One region of the Nocardiopsis sp. NPDC006198 genome, then DNA from elsewhere that is predicted to be linked to it. Evidence: riboswitches for the same ligand, from Rfam matches in the RefSeq annotation. Region 1 holds a riboswitch; the other holds the start of a gene.
What was found. Region 1 has a riboswitch for guanidine ahead of ABZ234_RS06135 (multidrug efflux SMR transporter). Riboswitches for the same ligand answer to the same signal wherever they lie in the genome.

Region 1 (9,546 bases):
ATCGACGTGGTCGACGTCCGCCACGAGCAGGTCGCGGCGCACGCCGCCGACGGCTACGCGCGGATCACCGGCAAGCCGGGATGCGCGGTCGTGACCGCCGGCCCCGGGACCACGGACGCGGTCACCGGCATCGCCAACGCCTACCGCGCCGAGAGCCCGATGCTGGTCATCGGCGGCCAGGGCGCCCTGAGCCAGCACAAGATGGGCTCGCTCCAGGACCTGCCGCACGTGGACATGATCAACCCGATCTCCAAGTTCGCCGCCACCGTGCCGCACACCGAGCGGGTCGCCGACATGGTCTCGATGGCGTTCCGCGAGGCGAACAGCGGAGCCCCCGGCCCGTCCTTCCTGGAGATCCCCCGCGACGTCCTCGACGCCTCGGTCCCCCTGGACAAGGCGCGGATCCCCGCCAAGGGCCGGTACCGCGCCTCCACGCGGCAGGCGGGCGACCCCGACGCGATCGAGCGCCTGGCCGACCTGCTCGTGCGCTCCGAGCGCCCGAGCATCCTGCTCGGCAACCAGGTGTGGACCACCCGGGCCACGCAGTCGGCCACCGACCTGGTCCGCGCGCTCAACGTCCCCGCCTACATGAACGGCGCCGGCCGGGGCACGCTGGCGCCGGGCGACCCCCACCACTTCCAGCTCTCCCGGCGCTACGCCTTCACCAACTCCGACCTGATCATCATCGTCGGCACCCCCTTCGACTTCCGCATGGGCTACGGCAAGCGCCTCTCCCCCGACGCCACGGTCGTCCAGATCGACCTCAACTACGCCACCGTCGGCAAGAACCGGGACATCGACCTGGGGATCGTCGGCGACGCCGACGTCATCCTGTCCTCGGTGCTCCAGGCCACCTCCGCCTACGGGGACAACGGTTCCCAGAGCCGCAAGACCTGGCTGGAGGAGCTGCGGACCCAGGAGCAGACCGCCCTGGACAAGCGGGCGCACCTGCTCACCTCCGACTCCACGCCCATCCACCCCTACCGGCTGGTCAGCGAGATCAACCAGTTCCTGACCGAGGACTCCATCTACGTCGGCGACGGCGGCGACATCGTCACCTTCTCCGGGCAGGTGGTCCAGCCCAAGTCGCCGGGCCACTGGATGGACCCGGGGCCGCTCGGCACGCTGGGCGTCGGCGTCCCGTTCGTGATGGCCGCCAAGTACGCCCGCCCGGACAAGGAGGTGGTCGCGCTCTTCGGCGACGGCGCGTTCAGCCTCACCGGCTGGGACTTCGAGACCCTCGTCCGGTTCGACCTGCCCTTCGTCGGCATCGTCGGCAACAACTCGTCGATGAACCAGATCCGCTACGGCCAGATCGCCAAGTACGGCGCGGACCGCGGCGAGATCGGCAACACGCTGGGGGACGTGAACTACGCGGAGTTCGCCAGGATGCTCGGCGGCCACGGCGAGGAGGTCCGCGACCCGGCCGACATCGCCCCGGCGCTGCGCCGCGCCCGCGAGTCCGGCAAGCCCTCGCTCGTCAACGTCTGGATCGACCCCGAGGTCTACGCCCCGGGGACGATGAACCAGACCATGTACAAGTAGCCGAGCCAGAGAGGAAGAGCCATGGGCAAGGCACTCGACGGGGTACGCGTCCTGGACATGACCCACGTCCAGTCGGGGCCGTCGGCGACGCAGATCCTCGCCTGGATGGGCGCGGACGTGGTCAAGGTGGAGGCGACCTCGGGCGACATCACCCGGCGCCAGCTCCGGGACCGGCCCGACGTGGACAGCCTGTACTTCACGATGCTCAACTCCAACAAGCGGAGCATCACCCTGAACACCAAGAAGCCCCGGGGCAAGGAGATCTTCCTGGACCTCGTGCGCCGCAGCGACGTCCTGGTGGAGAACTTCGCCCCCGGCGCGCTGGACCGGATGGGGTTCACCTGGGAGGCGCTCTCCGAGGCCAACCCCCGGCTGGTCTACGCCTCGATCAAGGGGTTCGGGCCGGGCGCGTACGCCGACTTCAAGGCCTACGAGGTGATCGCCCAGGCGATGGGCGGCTCGATGAGCACCACCGGGTTCGAGGAGGGCCCGCCGCTGGCGACGGGCGCGCAGATCGGTGACTCGGGCACGGGGATGCATACAGTAGCCGGTATCCTCGCAGCCCTGTACCAGCGCACCCACACCGGGCGCGGCCAGCGCGTGCAGGTGGCCATGCAGGACGCGGTGCTCAACCTGTGCCGCGTCAAGCTCCGTGACCAGCAGAGGCTCGCGCACGGGCCGCTGGCGGAGTACCCCAACGACGACTTCGGCGACGAGGTCCCCCGCTCCGGCAACGCCTCCGGCGGCGGCCAGCCCGGCTGGGCCGTCCGCACCGCCCCGGGCGGACCCAACGACTACGTGTACGTCATCGTCCAGCCCGTCGGGTGGGAACCGATCACCCGGCTCATCGACCGGCCCGAACTGGCCGACGACCCCGAGTGGTCCACCCCCGAGGCCCGGCTGGACAAGCTCGACAAGATGTTCTCCCTGATCGAGGAGTGGACCTCCCAGATCCCCAAGTGGGACGTGCTGGCGACGCTCAACGCGCACAACATCCCCTGCGGCCCGATCATGTCCACCCGGGAGATCATCGACGACCCGACCCTGCGGGCCAACGGTGTCATCACCACCGTCGACCATCCCGAGCGCGGGCCCTACAGCACCGTGTCCTCGCCGATCCGCCTCTCGGACTCGCCGGTGGACGTCGTCCGCTCCCCGCTGCTCGGCGAGCACAACGCCGAGGTCTACCGCGGCGAACTGGGACTGTCCGACGAGGACCTGGCCGAACTCGAATCGAACGGAGTGATCTGAAGACATGGCCGCCTACACCCCCGAGCGTTCCGACCGGGACCGCTCAGCGGTCCGCGAGGTGCTCGACCGGGCCCGTGCCGAGGGCCGCACCGCCCTCACCGCCCCCGAGGGCCGCGTCCTCGCCGACGCCTACGGCATCCCGATCCCCGGAGAGGCCCTGGCCCGTTCCGCGGAGGAGGCCGCCTCCCTCGCCCAGGACCTCGGCCTCCCCGTCGTGGCCAAGATCGTCTCCCCCGACATCCTGCACAAGACCGACGCGGGCGGCGTCGAGGTCGGCCTGGACAGCGCCGAGAAGGTCTCCGAGGCCTACCACCGCATCGTCGCCAACGCCCTCGCCCACACCCCGGGCGCGAGGATCGACGGCGTCCAGATCCAGCAGCAGATCGGCGGCGGACCCGAGGTCGAGGTCCTCGTCGGCGCGACCACCGACCCCACCTTCGGCAAGATCGTGGTGTTCGGCCTGGGCGGCGTCCTGGTCGAGGTCCTGAAGGACGTCACCTTCCGCATGGCGCCGATCTCCAAGGAGGAGGCGCTGTCCCAGGTCGGCGACATCCGCGCCGCCGAGGTGCTGCGCGGTGTGCGCGGCCGGCCGGGCGTGGACCAGGAGCGGCTCGCCGAGGTCGTCAGCGCGCTGTCGGACCTGGTGACCGACTTCCCCGAGATCGCCGAGGCCGACCTCAACCCCGTGTTCGCCGGGCCCTCGTCCGCCGTGGCCGCCGACCTGCGCTTCGTCCTGGACTTCACCCCGGCCGAGCGGCCGGCCTCGTTCGGCCGGGACGAGATCCTCGGCGCGATGAACCGGGTCTTCAAGCCCCGGTCGATCGCGATCATCGGCGCGTCCAACGAGGCCGGGAAGATCGGCCACTCCGTCATCAAGAACATCGTCGACGGCGGGTACGCCGGCGAGGTGTACCCGGTCAACCCCAAGGCCCCCGAGGTGTACGGCCGCAAGGCGTACGCGAGCGTCCTCGACGTCCCCGGCGACGTCGACGTGGCCGTCTTCGCGATCCCCGCGAAGTTCGTCGCCGGCGCGCTGGAGGAGGTCGGGGCGAAGGGGGTCGCCGCGGCGATCCTCATCCCGTCCGGCTTCGCCGAGACCGGTGAGCAGGAGCTGCAGGACGAGGTGCTGGCCATCGCCCGCAGGCACGGCGTCCGGCTCCTCGGCCCCAACATCTACGGCTACTACTACACGCCCGAGAAGCTGTCGGCCACGTTCTGCACCCCCTACGACGTCGCCGGCGGCACCGCCCTCACCTCGCAGTCCGGCGGCATCGGCATGGCCATCCTCGGCTACAGCCGCAGCACCAACACCGGGGTCTCCGCCATCGTCGGCGTCGGCAACAAGGCCGACATCGACGAGGACGACCTGCTCACGTTCTTCGGGCAGGACGAGAACACCAACGCCATCGCCATGCACCTGGAGGACCTCAAGGACGGCCGCGCCTTCGTCGAGGCCGCACGCGAGGTCGTGCCGCACAAGCCCGTCATCGTGCTCAAGGCCGGGCGCACCGCCGCCGGAGCCCGCGCGGCCGGGTCGCACACCGGGGCGCTCGCCGGGGACGACAAGGTGTACGACGACATCCTGCGCCAGGCCGGGGTGGTCAGGGCGCCGGGGCTCAACGAACTGCTGGAGTTCGGCCGCGCCCTGCCCGTCCTGCCCACGCCCAAGGGCGAGAACGTCGTCATCATCACCGGGGCGGGCGGATCGGGCGTACTGCTCTCCGACGCCGTGGTCGACAACGGGATGTCGCTGTACGAGATCCCGCCGGACCTGGACGCGTCGTTCCGGGCGTTCATCCCGCCCTTCGGGGCGGCCGGGAACCCGGTCGACATCACCGGGGGCGAGCCTCCCTCGACCTACGAGGCCACGGTCAGGCTGGGCCTGGAGGACGAGCGGGTGCACTCGCTGATCCTGGGCTACTGGCACACCATCATCACCCCGCCGATGGTCTTCGCCAAGGTGATCAGCGAGGTCGTGGCCGAGGCCAGGGCCAAGGGCATCGACAAGCCCGTGGTGGCCTCCCTCTCCGGGGACACCGAGGTGGAGGAGGCCTCGCAGTACCTGTTCGACCACGGGATCGTGGCCTTCCCCTACACGACCGAGAAACCCGTGCAGATTCTCGGCGCGAAGTATCGCTGGGCGCGCGCCGCAGGACTACTCTGACCCAGTGCCCGGCCGGCGCCCACCGCGCCGGCCGGGCCCAGGCACCACCGCACCGCCGCACCACCCCCTGATCCCGACGGCCTCGGAGCCGCCGCCACAAGGCCGTCGGGACCCTCCGCCGCGGACGCAGCCACTCACGGGCCGCGACGGTCCGCCCGCACACCGACAGAGAGGTGACCGCACCACCCGGGGGCGCCATGCAAGCAAGCAGCTCGCATCCGCACATCCCACACAGGGAGTTCCACCCATGGATTCCTCACGCCCCGAGACCGGCGGTACGCCGGGTTCCGCCGACAAGTCCCCCACCGACTCGCAGATCCCCTTCGTCCCCGCCCAGCGGCAGCCGAGCACCGTCGAGTCCGACACGTCCTCCACGGCCACCACCGCCGGTGGCGCTCCCCCGCAGGAGGAGCGCGTGTGGAAGGCGGGCCGGCTGGAGCCGATGCCCATCCGCCCCCTCCCGAAGGCTCCCCCCTCGATCCACATCCTCGGACCCACCGTGTTCCTCGTCGCCCTCGGCGTCGGCATGGGCGAGTCCTACATGTGGCCGAGGCTGGTCCTCGTGTTCGGCCCCGAGATCCGCTGGCTGTTCCTGGTCGGCGTCTCCCTGCAGGCCGTGGTCATGCTGGAGATGTCGCGCTACGCGATGGCGACCGGCGAGAGCATCTTCTACGGCGCGGCACGCGTGTTCAAACCGCTGATGTGGTTCTTCTTCCTCACAGCGATCCTGGTCTACATCTGGCCGGGACACCTCTCCGCGGGCGCCTCCGCGTTCGAGCGGGTGACCGGCATCCCCTGGCAGATGACCGCGGTCGCGGGGATGCTCCTCGTCGGCGTGGTGTTCACGCTGGCGAAGGTCATCTACAACCTGTTGGAGAGCGTGCTCTCCATCTGCATCGGCCTCCTGGTCGTCGGGACGTCCGTGGTCGCGGCGATGGTCGGCAACCTCTCCGACCTCACCTCCACCATCAGCGGCATGTTCGCGTTCGGCTACTTCCCGCCCGAGGCGATGACGGCCGCCTGGTTCCCGATCATCGTCGGCTCCGTCGCCTTCGCCGGACCCTCCGGCATGCAGCAGATGTGGTACACCCTGCACCTGCGCGACAAGGGCGCCGGCATGGGCGCGCACATCCCGCAGATCCGGGGGCTCCGGCACTCCGGCGAACAGGAGACCATGCCCTCGCGCGGCTTCATGTTCGACACCTCCGACCCCGCGGAGATGGCGAAGTGGAAGGGCTGGCGGCGCTGGGTCACCTTCGACGCCATGGTGCTGTTCTGGGGCATCACCATGCTGGTGACGATCTCCTTCACCGTCCTGGCCCAGGCCTCCGCCCGATTCGACCCGAACGTGGCCGACCTCATCCGGGCCGGTGACCGCGACGCCTCCCTGGACGCCATGGCCAGCTCCTTCTCCGCCGCGGGGAGCCCGGTCCTGGGGACCGTCTTCTTCTGCTTCATCGCCCTCATCGGGCTCAACGCCACGCTGGGCCTGTTCGACTCCTTCTCGCGCGGCCAGGCCGACATGACCTACAACTTCGTGCCGGGCGCCAAGAGGATCGGCGTCTCGAAGCTGTACGCCATGTTCCTGTGGGGCCTGATCGTCTTCGGCATCCTCGTCCTGCTCTTCGGCCCCGCCGACGGGCCCGCGGCGATCCTGGACGTGCTCGCGTTCCTGTCGGCGTTCGCGATGGGCGCGTACTGCGTGGTGCTGCTGCTGGTCAACAACCTCACCCTGCCCAAGCCGATCCGGCCGGGCATCGTCTCCAACGCCGTCATCGCCTTCGCCGCGCTGTTCTACCTCGGCGCGCTCTTCTACTCGCTGTTCGCCTTCGGGGTCGTGGTGGACTGATGGGCGTCCAGGTCTCCCCCAGAACGTCCGGCGCCCTCCTCCACCACGCCGAGGTCGCGGTGCCCGGGGCGGCGATCGGCCTCGTGGCCGGGCTGTTCGCCGCGGGCGTCGGCGCGTTGGCCGGCCTGCCCGCGCTGCTCAACACCACGGTGGGGGCGGCGCTCGGCCTCCCCCTCGCACTGCTCGGGGCCGGGTACTGCGTGCTGCTCGCCCGAGGCGTGTTCTCGGTCGGCGCGGTGGCCCCCCTCGCGCTGTACTGGCTGGTGGGCTTCCCCCTCGCCCGCCTGTTCGACTCCTACGCCGTGGCACTGGTGTTCGGGAACGACACCGTGCTCCGGGAGCCCCTGCTGTCGTTCCTGACCCTCCAGGCGATGCTCAGCTTCGGCTTCACCATCGGGTTCCTGTGGCTGCACGAGAGGATCGCGCCGCACTGGCTGCTGCGCGTCCGCGGGCACAACCCGGTGGCGGCCGAGCTGGTCGAGCGGTACATGGAGCACGCGGAGCACCTCAACAGGCGTCGGGCCTCCCGGCGCCGTCCCCCGACCGCCCCGTCCTGACGGACACGGCCTGCCCGGTGCGGCGTCCCGCGCCGCACCGGACAGGCCGTCCCATGAGCACCAGGAGTACCGCCCGGCCGGGCCCCGTGCCCGGGCGGGCGTACGGCGCGGGCCGGGCACCGGAGCAACGGACCCGTGTCCGCGCCGTCCCGGTTCCCCTCCGACCGGCGGCCCGGCTCAGTGCAGGACCTTGAGCCCGACCACGCCGGCGACGATGAGGACCAGGCAGAGCCCCTTGAGCGGGCTGAAGCCCTCGCCCAGGAAGAACATGCCGACCAGCGCGGTGCCGACGACGCCGATCGACACCCAGACGGCGTAGCCCGTCCCCAGGGGGATGGTCCGCAGCGCGTACGCCAGCCCGGCCATGCTCAGCGTCAGTGCGGCGCCGAAGGCCACCGTCGGCCACAGGCGCGTGAACCCCTGCGAGGCGTGGAGCGCCGCCGCCCACGCGGTTTCCAGAAGACCGGAGATCACCAGTACAACCCAGGCCATCGACCCGTACCTCCATGACGTGCGTGCAGGAACGCGCCGTCTTGTCGTACCGGGTACGGCGCACCTCGTCCGGGGTCTCACGGATCGCGCCGGCGCGGCGGGGCCGCGCGGGCGGTGATGCCTCGCAACCTACAACCCGCGGGCGCGGGCCGGGCTTCCGGGGCCGCTGGAGAGGTGCGCCACCGCACGTGGGTGCGGTCCCGCCCGTTCACGCCGCACCGGCGGCGTCTCCGGCCGGCCCGCCCGGCAGCGCGCCGGCCCCGGCCCCGCCGCGCCCCTCCGGGCGTACCGTCCGCCGCTCGGGGCCGGACCACGCGGGGTGGGGGACCGGACCGGCACACCGACCCGGGTGGACCGGTGTCCGGCCGCCCGGCGACCGTTCGTCCCGTGCCGCGACCGTTCGTCGCACGGTGGGCGACCGTTCGACGCTCCGCCCCCGCGTTCGGCGCGCACGCGGGCGCGCCCCCTCCTTGGTCGGAGTGCCACTCCTTACAGTGCCGAGTAATACAGATCACACGAAGGAAGCGCGCTCCCGGCAGCGCGGCCGTTCCCGCCATCCCCCGGAGGTACGACCCAGCATGGCCACACAACGCCCACCAGAACCGCCCACCCCTCCCCCGGGGCCCGGGGAGGGATCCCCGGAAGAGCAGCTGTCGGAGGCGGCCGTCATCGCCATGCACAGCGACCCCCGGTTCCAGACTCTGAAGAAGAGCCTGTACAGCTTCATCTTCCCGATGAGCCTGGCGTTCATGGCCTGGTACCTGCTGTACGTGTTCATGACGGCGTTCGCACGCGACCTCATGAGCACGCAGCTCTTCGGGAACGTCAACCTCGCACTGGTCTTCGGCGTGCTCCAGTTCGTGACGACCTTCGGCATCGCCATCCTCTACTCGTCCTACTCGCGCAAGCGGCTCGACACCGCCGCGGCCGTCGTGCGCGAGGCCCTGGAGAACGGTGACGGGGGGAGCGGCAAGTGAACCTCGACAGCGTCCAGTACCTCGCCGACACCGCCGCGGTCAGCGACAGCAGCCGCGCGATCACCATCGGCCTGTTCAGCGTCATCATCGCGGCGACGCTCTACATCACCGTGTGGGCCAGCCGCCGCACCCACAACGCCACCGACTTCCACTCCGGGGGCCGCGGCTTCAGCGCCGTCCAGAACGGCTTCGCGATCGCGGGCGACTACATGTCCGCCGCGTCCTTCCTGGGCATCGCGGGCATGATCGCCCTGTTCGGGTACGACGGCTTCCTGTACTCCATCGGCTTCCTCGTCGCCTGGCTGGTGGCACTGCTCCTGGTCGCCGAACTGCTGCGCAACTCCGGCCGCTACACCATGGGCGACGTGCTCTCCTACCGGATGCAGCAGCGCCCGGTGCGGACCGCCGCGGCCGTCTCCACGGTCACCGTGTCGATCTTCTACCTCCTCGCGCAGATGGTCGGCGCGGGCGCACTGATCTCCCTGCTCATGGGCATCCAGCCCGGCGAGACCTACCTCGGCATGTCGGGTGAGACCGCCAAGATCGTCGGCATCGTCGTGGTCGGCATGCTGATGACGATCTACGTGTCCTTCGGCGGCATGAAGGGCACCACCTGGGTCCAGATCATCAAGGCCATCATGCTGATGACCGGCGCCGCCCTGCTGGTCCTGCTGACCCTGTCGATCTACGGGTTCAACTTCGGCTCCCTGA
Region 2 (9,546 bases), on a different contig from region 1:
GGGCACGAGCCGGCCCGACTCGACGTACCGGACGAGTTCGGTCAGGTCCTCGCGTGAGGGGTTGTTGCTGAAGGGCAGGACCCTGCGGCGGTCCACGGCGGCGGACCAGAGGGTGTCGGCGGTCGACCTCAGGGGGCGCCGGGGGTCGATGGCCAGCGGGAGGTAGCGGCCCCCCGGGGCGCGCAGCCTCCGGTAGGCGCCCGGCTCGGAGCCCACCACGTCGAGGACGACGTCGAACCGGCCCAGGTCCGCGGGCCCGGTCTCACGGTGGTCGAACACCTCGTGGGCGCCCAGGTCGCGGACCCAGTCGAGGTTGCGCCGCCCGGCCAGACCGGTGACGTGCGCCCCCAGGGCCCGGCCGACCTGCACCGCCGTGCTGCCGACCCCGCCGGAGGCACCGCGCACCAGCAGCCGCTCCCCCTCGCGCAGGCGCGCCTTCTCCACCAGGGCGGTCAGGACCGTGGTCCCCGAGGCCGGGAGCGCCGCCGCCCCGGCCGGGTCGAGGCCGGCCGGGGCCGCCACGACCCTCTCCTGCGGGACCGCGACGAAGTCGGCCGTGCTCCCGAACCCCATGTGCGGCAGGATTCCCAGCACCTCCTCCCCCACCCGCGCGGGGTCGACCCCGGGCCCCACGCCCGACACCCTGCCCGAGAAGTCGACGCCGAGGCCGCGGGGCATGCGCGAACCCATGACCCGGCGGAGGCTGCCCGCGCGGATCTCGGTCTCCCCTCCGCCCACGCTCGCGGCGTGGACCCGCACGAGCACCTCCCCCGGCCCCGGGACGGGGACGGGCACACGGTCGATCGTCAGGACGTCGGGCGGACCGAACCGCTCGTAGCGGACAGCGCGCATGGTGTTCACGGTGAACCTCTCCTCGTTGACGGGAATGGCCGACAGCGCACCGCGGTTCCCCGCTACGAATGCCGGGGGCGGTGCGCGGCCTGTGCCGACTCCCCGACCAACGCACCGGGGCCGCGCCGTGATGGCCCCGGGGACACAAGTGAGAGACGGGGACATGGGGACTTCTCGGATCGGCGCACCGGCGGCGGCCACGGACCCGGACCGCCCGGCGCTCCCGCCGATGCGGCGCGACGCCGAGGACAACCGCCGACGCATCCTGCGGGCCGCCCACGAGTGCTTCCGCGAGCGCGGCCTGGACCTGCCGATGGCGGCCGTCGCTCGACGCTCCGGGGTGGGCACGGCCACGCTCTACCGGCGTTTTCCCACCAAGGACGCCCTGGTGATGGAGCTCTTCGCGGACTCGGCCGCACAGTACGAGAAGGTGTTCGACGCGGCCCTGGCCCATGCCGACCCCTGGCGCGGCATGGAGTACGCGCTGCGGCGCTGCTGCATCCTCCAGGTGGAGGGCCGTGTGTGCTCACCGGAGTTCGCGGCCCGGTTCCCCTCCCACGCCGAACGGCACGCCCGCGAGGGCCGGGAGAAGCTGGCGGCGGTCCTGGACCGCGCCCGGGGGGCCGGGGTCGTGCGGGCCGGGATCACCGCCGACGACGTGGAGATGCTGTTCGAGGCGGTCGGCGGTCTGGCCGCGTCCGCCGAACCCCACCGCCGCGCGCAGCGGCTGGTCAGCCACCTCCTGGCCTCCTTCGCCGCCTGAGGCGCCCTGCGGGCCGCCGGTCCGCGCCCGGACGGCGCGGGGCGCGGCTCCCCGGCCGGCGCGGGGCGGCGACCGGGGCCGGGCCGCGACGGGCCTTCCGAACGCGACGAGGCCCCCGGCGCGACGTCGTGTCGCGCCGGGGGCCTCCGATGTGTGCCGCGGCCCCGGAGGCTACTCGGGGGCCGGTGCGGACTTCTCCGGCACCAGCTTGAGGCCGACGACCGCGGCGATGATCCCGGCGAGGAAGACGACCTTGAGCGCCGAGACGCTCTCGCCGCCGGTGAACATCGCGTAGAACACGGTCAGCGCGGCGCCGAGGCCGACCCAGACCGCGTAGGCGGTGCCGATGGGGATGTGCTTGGCCGCCCAGCCCAGGCCGGCCATGCTGATCGCCAGTGCCACGAGGAACACGACGGTCGGGCCGGGTTCGCTGAACCCCTCGGACATGCCCAGGGCGGTGGCCCACACGGCCTCGAACACCGCGCTGATGAGCAGGATGATCCACGGCATGTCAGCTCACCGCCTTGAGACCGATGATCGAACCGATGAGCAGCACCAGGAGCAGGGACTTGCCCCAGGTGGCGCGGTCCTTGCCGGTGAGGAACCCCCACAGGACGGTGAGCGTGGCGCCGATGCCCACCCAGACGGCGTAGGCGGTGCCGGTCGGCAGCGAGGTCATGGCCCAGGCCAGACCCGCCATGCTCGCGACCAGGGCGACGGCGAACAGGAGTGTGGGGCGCCATCGGGAGAAACCCTTCGACGCGCCCAGGGCGGTGGCCCAGACGGCCTCCAGGACCCCGGAGACGACGAGAACGAACCATGCCATGGACAAGCCCCTTTCGAGGCCGTCTTGTCGTGGCGCGGGTACGGCTCCCTCGTCCGCTGACCCGAGGAGCGGGTCTCGGCCCCAACGTACAACATCGTCCCAGGCCGGTGCCGTGAGGGTCGTCACGACACGTCTCCCCGGGGACGGGTGGGGAGGTCCCGTGCACCGGGTCCGGTTCGGGCCCTCCGCCCCGTCGGGCGCTCGGCGACCGCCGCCGACCTGGCCACCAGGTCGGGGGCGACTCGTGGCCCTTGGTGGCGATATGCCGCGGCCGTCTTCGCGTCTCAGCAGCTCACAGGGTTTTCAGGCCCGAGAGCGGGGGATCCCTGTGGCGTAGGCACCCCGCTCGACACGCTCAGAGGAAACCGATGCGCATCCTCTTCGCCGCCCTCGCCCTGACCGCCGCCGCCCTCACAGCGTCGGCCGCCCCCGCGGCGGCCGCACCGCCACCGCCCCCCGGGGCCGAGTACATCACGGAGGAGATGTGCAGGAAGGGCGGAGGCGTCGTCAAGGAGAGCGAGGACTCCCCCAGCGGCCTGATCTGCGAGGGAGGCCGCTTCGACGGCTTCTTCGTCCACTGACCGGACCCCCGCGCCCCCCTCGGGGCCCCGCGCACCCCCGCGCGGGGCCCCACCCCTGTGCGCCGGGACCCGTACCGGGCCGGGCACGTCCCCGGGCGGACCGGGCGGGAGCGATCAGTCCCACTGCCACATAGGCGGTGAGTCGGCGTTCCGTCCTCCGACCGTTCGTTCTCGTGTTCAGCAGACGTGGCACGGCTCCCGCAGAGGCGGAGACGGAGCGGCCCGGAGTGCCTGTCCGTGGCATGGCGACTTTTTCACCAGGCGCGAGAAGTCGTCCGGAGGTCGGCATCCACACCCACGTGTCCACAAGGCCTCAGGACCTAGCTCGGGTGCTGCTGGTACCGGTCGACCGTGGCCTTCGCCGTCGAGGCGTCCTGAAAGATCAGTTCCCACGGTCCGGTGTTGACATCGAAGTCCTTGCCGAAGCCGACCCAGGGCTCGCGGCCATGGGTGCCGACGTACACGCGACCGGACAGGAACTCATAATTCGCGGCCCCGGGCGTCTACGTGGCGCTACTGTGCGGGGCGACGACATCCGGGCCGCTGCCGCGCTGGTTCTCGCAGCTCTTGCTGCTCGGGGCACGACAGAATTCCACCGGGTCGAGCATCTCAGGCGCGGTTACGAGGACCTGCCGGGCCTGTTGCGCAAGCTCGGCGCCGACATCACCGAGGAGGAACAGTGACCCACGGGTCCGAGGCAGTGGCGCCCGGGGCGGAAGCGCCCCATGCGGAAGCCCATGAGAAGTGGGTTCCGTCGACGGCCTCCGCGATGAGAGCGGCACTGGATCGCATGGTCGCCGACCGCCAGACCCCGGGCGGCGTGGTCGCGGCGGGAACTGTCGGGGGCGCCGTCACCGAGTACGCCGCGACGGGCACGACAGGGGTCGGGGGTTCCGTGGTGCCCGGGCCGACGACGTTCTATGACGTGGCCAGCCTGACGAAGGTCGTCGCGACCTGGCCCTTGGTCGGCCGAGCGGTGGCCCACGGGCTCCTCGGCCTGGAGGCGCCGTTGTCCGACCACATCCGGACGCCGATCCCCGGGCCGGGCGCGGCGGTGACGGTCCGGCAGATTCTCACCCACACCTCGGGGCTCATGCCCGCGACCCGACTGGACCGGTACACGGGCGACAGCCGGGACCTGGCCGAGATGATCCTGTCCGAACCCCTCGTCACCCCGGGCGAACACCGCTACATCAACCGCGGCTTCATCCTGCTCGGCCTGCTGCTGGCCAGAGTGCACGGAAAGTCCCTCCGCGCCCTGGTCGACGACTTCGGTGGTGACCTCGGATCGAGCGGTTTCCGCTATGGGCCGTTCCTCGCGGACGACCGCGTGGCGCCGACCGAGCGACGCCTCGTGGGCGGCTACCCGCTGCACGGGGTGGTCCACGACGAGAACGCGGCCGCGCTCGGCGGCGTCGCCGGGCACGCCGGAGTGTTCGCCCATGCCCAGGGGCTGGCCGAGCTGGCACACCACTTCCTGAGCGCGCAACAGGGCCGGGGTCCGTTGACGGCCATCGGTGCCTATGTCGGGGAGTCCTGGAAACCGGCTGTCCGGGTGGACGCGACCAACAGCCGCGGGCTGGCCTGGCTGATCACCGACACCGGCCTCGTCCACCACCGGGGATTCACCGGAACCGGGATGTACCTCGACCCCGCCACCGGGCGGTATCTGGTGGTGCTCACCAACGCGATCGCCTACGGGAGGGAACGGTGCGGGCTCGCCGAACTGCACGCCCTGGCACTCGCGCAGTTCGACGACTAGCCACGGTGGGCGACCGAAGTCGGAACCGTGGCACTTGTTCGGTGTCCCGGGTCCATCCCCGCGTGCGCGGGGAGCAGGGTTCCGGTCAGAGCACTAGAACGGCCATGTCCTCAGCAGGAGAAGCGGGAAGGGGGCCGCCAGTGCGAGAAGGGGGAAGAAGGCCGCACGCGAGGCCCCCTCGAAGCTGAGCCGCAAGAACATCCGGTGCAGGAGAAAACCGAAGGCGAATCCCACCACGGACACCGCCGTGTTCAGGGCAGTGAACCCCTCGGTGAAAACGAGGGAGAACGGCAGGGCGAAGTAGAAGAGACCGGCCACGGAGGCGGAGGTCGCCTTGGTCGCCCTGAATTCCCGCGAGCCACCCCTGGGCACTCTCCTCCTGACCTCGACAGCGAACGCGACAAGACTCGGGAGAGTCGTTATCAGGAGCAGCACGACATAGCTCGCCAATAATACGGTGAACGCCGTCGAGGGGCGCACGTCGGAGGATATGCTCCAAGGAAACAGGAGCAGCAGGCAGGCGTGAAGGCCGCCCCCGCCCAGGACCCTGCCCCCTATGCCGACGACAGTCATGCCTTCCCCCTGAACCAGGAACCCACCGTTGGGCACAGCTCCGGTTCGTGCGTGCGGCCGCACCGAGCACTGCACCTCCGAACATCGGCATCGACATCGGCCGAAATGAAAGAACAACAAGCCACCGGGAGAGCGACACCGAGAGGTTTTTTCTTTTTCCAACGGATCCGAGCGAAGACTTCTCGTAAAATTACTATCCCCTTCGGCAAGCGTCAAGAGGACAGGAATCCATGGCCCACAGCACAACCGTCCGAAGGGGGACAGCGACTCCGGAAAACCGCAGGCCAGGGGCAGCCAGTTTTTCGAGAACCTCCTCCTCCCGCGTAAAAGTATTGGACTTCACATAAATGGTCTTCGCGGGCACGGAGAGAAACCGCATTCGCACAGGTCAGCAGGTTTCCGCGCCCGGTGGAAGACGAAGCCACCACTGTGTCTGCCCCCTCGCGGAACGGGGCGACGGCATCCGGTCCGCTGCCGCACTGCCGGAGGCAGCGCGGCAGCGCCCGTGCCGCGCGAAGGCCTGACCGGGGCCGACGCCGTCGTGGACCACGGTCTACACCGAGGCGCCGCTGTCGGTGAGGGCGGCGGTACGGTCCTTCTCCAGCTTTCGTCGACGCCACGCGCCGCCGAACCGCAGGATGAACGAGCGAAGCGCCTCGGCGACCCGGCCGGAGGGGACGAACATCTGCTGCTTGATCCGCGCGGTGCGCTGGTGGATCCGGATCGAGGGGCGCAACCCCGACTCCCAGGCGGTCAGTGCGGCACGCAGGTCGGCCGGCTTGTCCCGCAGGGCCCTGCCGAGCGCGTCACCGCCGCGCAGGGCACTGGTCGCGCCCATGCCCGAGTACAGGTTCAGGCACCAGGCCGCGTCGCCCACCAACACGGTCCGGCCCTTGCTCCATCGGGACATCTTGACCTGGTGCACCGAGTCGAAAAGGAACTCCGGAGCCCGTTCGAGCCCGTCCAGGAGGTGCCGCACGACCGGGTCGTCCATTCCGGAGAAGACCGCTCGCAGTCGCTCGATCCGATCCCCGGTGAACTGCTCGGCGATGTCAGCGGTGCGGTAGGTCAGCAGCGCGGTGGGGGCCCGGTCGGCCAACCCGAACACCCAGGCCGCACGCCCTGCGCGGGCACTGATGACGCTGTCCTGCGCACCATAGGACGGCACCTGCTCGTCGAGCTGGAAGGCGCAGATCATCGCGTCCCAGTTCGTCATGTACTCCTCGTGCGGACCGAAGACCATGCGACGCACGCCGGAGCGCATCCCGTCGGCGCCCACCACCAGGTCGAAGCGCTCACGGTACTCGTGGCCGGTTCCGATGTCCTTGAGCACCACCTCGACGTCGTCGGCGCCGTCGTCGATCTCGGCGGGCGTCGTGGCGAACCGCACCTCGACAGGCTCACCGCCGGCCCCGGCGATGCTCTGCCAGAGCGCGACCTCGATGTCGCCGCGGACCACCGCGGCGGGCCGGCCGGGCTGGTGCAGGAATCCCAGCCCCGGTGCCGACCTCCCGTCACGGTCCAGCTCCCACGCCCTGCCGGCGTCGGGAGGGTTGCGGATGTGCAGGTCCTCGCTGATGCCCAGGTCGACGGCCGCCTGCCTGCCGTCGGGCAGCAGTCCGATGAAGTACCCGCCCCGCCGTCGTTCGGGCGCCCGTTCGACGATCACCGGGGTCCATCCGGCCGCGCGCAACCCGATCGCCGCGGACATGCCCGCGATCCCGAGTCCCACGACCAGTGCTCGCTTCCGCATGGTGCTCTCCTTCGCCTTGCCGAGTCGAAATTGCCCGGAGCCATCGGATGCGTGGCTCCGAGGTCGGTCAGTTCGGGACGACGACGGCGCGGGTCCGCCCGTGGTGTGCCCAGGCTTCGCCGACCCGGTCGAGCGGGTAGGCGGTGTAGGGAGCCTGGAAGGTCTCGTCGGCGAAGTGCGCCATGACCGCGGGGGCCTCTGCGAGCAGCTCGGCCTTGGAGACCGAACCGATGCCGCTGCCCGTGACCCGGATACGGCGGCTGCGCAGCAGCGCGGCGGGCACGGCGGCCCGCGCCCCGGCGAGCGAGCCGATCTGCACGTACGCCACCTCGGGGGCGTCCTCGCCCATGCCGCCCCGGGCCAGTGCGGCGAAGGCCGCTTCGGCGACCGTGCCCCAGAGGAAGTCGAGCACGAGCGTGGGCGGGGCCTGGTCGACTGCCGTGGCCAGAGCGGCGGCCAGGGCGTCGGGGCCGTCGTGGTCGAGCGAGACCGGCAGAGCACCCAGTCCCTGCAGTCGCTCCAGCGCCTCCGGGTCCCGACCGGCGGCCACCACCCGGTCTGCGCCGAGTGCCAGTGCGGCCCGCACCGCCAGGGCGCCTGACATGCCGGTCGCCCCCAGCACCAGCACGGTGCCGAGCCGGCCCACTTCCCTGCGCCGGGCGGTCAGAACCATCCAGCCGGACATGCCCGGGTTCATGCCGGCAGCCACGGCGAGGGGGTCGGCCCCGGCAGGCAGCTCCAGCTCGAACGGCGTGACCATCCGCTCGGCCATCGTGCCCCACGGCGCACGGGCGAAGCCCGTGTAGACCAGGCTCCCGCCGGCGGTACGGGCCACTGCGTCCACACCGGGCACCAGCGGGTAGGCGTGGCCGCTGCCGTAGTGCTGACCGGATGCCAGCCCGCGCACGACATGGTGCAGGCCCGCTCCGACCAGGTGGAGCGGCTCATGCCCCGGCTTCGGCTCGGGGTCGGGGAACTCGGCGCACACGGGCGACGCCCCGGGGCCGTTGACGACTGCAGCGCGCATCAGAATTTCCTTAACTAAGTTAAATTCTTGGTGCGGTCAGACTGCCTGAACTTTGTTAAGGTGTCAACATGGCCAAGGGGATCACGCGGGAACAGATCGTGACAGCGGCGCTGAGCCTGCTCGACGACAAAGGCTTGGAGGGCCTCACGGTCCGCGCGCTCGCCGCCCGGCTCGAGGTGCGTCCGCCTGCCCTGTACTGGCACATGCGCAACAAGCAGGAACTCCTCGACGAGATGAGCACCGCCGTCATGCGGCGCGTCACCACCGCGGTGTCGGCCCTCCCGCCGGCCGACGGCTGGCGCGAGGACCTCGCCGCCTACGCACGGATCCTGCGCTCAGAGTTCCTGCTCCACCGGGACGGGGCCCGTATCTTCAGCGGTACGCGCATCGCCGACCCCGACGTGATCCGGATGAAGGAACCGTGGCTCGCGCGCTGGACCGCGCAAGGACTCAGCCTTGCCGATGCCGACGACGCCATCGACCTGGCCGTCGCCTTCGTCGTCGGTTTCGTCATCGAGGAACAGGAACGACGGCAGTCGGCCGGGACCGACCCGTCGCGCTACTCGATCGACCAGCGCGACGCGTGGCTGGGACCGGACGTCCCGCTGGTCAAGGAGGCCGGTCACCTGCGCGACGACGGCGACCAGCGGTTCGAGCGGCACCTGGGTATCGTCCTGGACGGTCTCGCAGCCCGCTTCGACAGCTGACCCGCCCCTTGGACCGCCCGTGTCCAGCCCGGTGACCTCCACCGGGTGCTCGACGCCGGGATGACAGCCGGCTGCACGGGGTGGTCCACGACGAGAACGCGACCGTCCTCGGCGGCGTCGCCGGGCACGCCGGAGTGTTCGCCCATGCCACTATCCCCGCGCGTGCGCGGGGAGCAGTCTGACCCGGATGATCTTGTACTTATAGCCGATCTCGGCGCCTTGGGGTCAAGTGGTTGTTGCAAGAAGGAACTCGTTGAGGGCCTCGGCCGGGGTAGCCCACCCCAGAGTCTGACGAGGACGCCCGTTCAACTCAGCGGCCACCCCGTCCAACCTCGCTATAAGTACAAGATCATCGCGAGAGGGGATGGGGCGTCAGATCGGGTTGAGGCGGGCCTTGAGCAGGCAGAACTCGTTGCCCTCGGGGTCGGCCAGGACGTGCCACTGCTCCTCCCCCGTCTGGCCGATGTCGGCAGGGCGGGCGCCGAGCGCGAGGAGCCGTTCGAGTTCGGCGTCCTGGTCGCGGTCGGTGGCGTTGACGTCGATGTGCAGCCGGGGCTTCCCCTTCTCCGGCTCGTCCCTGCGGCTGAGGATGATCGTCGGCTGCGGACCGCCGAACCCCTCGCGCGGACCGATCTCCAACGTGCCGTCGTCCTCGCGGTCGAGCACCACGAAGTCCAGGACCTCGCACCAGAACCGCGCCAG

Region 2: it holds a riboswitch for guanidine, as region 1 does, so the genes downstream of both, ABZ234_RS16650 (multidrug efflux SMR transporter) here and ABZ234_RS06135 (multidrug efflux SMR transporter) in region 1, are expected to answer to the same signal.

Annotation. Positions count from the first base shown of each region.
Region 1 is NZ_JBEXSY010000005.1:191,064-200,609, reverse strand. Features, by position in the region: gene ABZ234_RS06160 (thiamine pyrophosphate-binding protein) at 1-1,545, shown strand, start outside; gene frc (formyl-CoA transferase) at 1,567-2,796, shown strand; gene ABZ234_RS06150 (acetate--CoA ligase family protein) at 2,801-4,960, shown strand; gene ABZ234_RS06145 (Nramp family divalent metal transporter) at 5,208-6,809, shown strand; gene ABZ234_RS06140 (hypothetical protein) at 6,809-7,366, shown strand; gene ABZ234_RS06135 (multidrug efflux SMR transporter) at 7,544-7,858, opposite strand; guanidine-III (ykkC-III) riboswitch at 7,889-7,952, opposite strand; gene ABZ234_RS06130 (DUF485 domain-containing protein) at 8,437-8,835, shown strand; gene ABZ234_RS06125 (cation acetate symporter) at 8,832-9,546, shown strand, end outside.
Region 2 is NZ_JBEXSY010000021.1:80,805-90,350, forward strand. Features, by position in the region: gene ABZ234_RS16635 (NAD(P)-dependent alcohol dehydrogenase) at 1-852, opposite strand, end outside; gene ABZ234_RS16640 (helix-turn-helix domain-containing protein) at 1,016-1,615, shown strand; gene ABZ234_RS16645 (multidrug efflux SMR transporter) at 1,787-2,125, opposite strand; gene ABZ234_RS16650 (multidrug efflux SMR transporter) at 2,127-2,441, opposite strand; guanidine-III (ykkC-III) riboswitch at 2,454-2,520, opposite strand; gene ABZ234_RS16655 (hypothetical protein) at 2,810-3,022, shown strand; gene ABZ234_RS16660 (hypothetical protein) at 3,352-3,705, shown strand; gene ABZ234_RS16665 (serine hydrolase domain-containing protein) at 3,792-4,784, shown strand; gene ABZ234_RS16670 (hypothetical protein) at 4,878-5,357, opposite strand; gene ABZ234_RS16675 (FAD-dependent monooxygenase) at 5,911-7,110, opposite strand; gene ABZ234_RS16680 (hypothetical protein) at 7,178-8,137, opposite strand; gene ABZ234_RS16685 (TetR/AcrR family transcriptional regulator C-terminal domain-containing protein) at 8,206-8,844, shown strand; gene ABZ234_RS16690 (VOC family protein) at 9,217-9,546, opposite strand, start outside.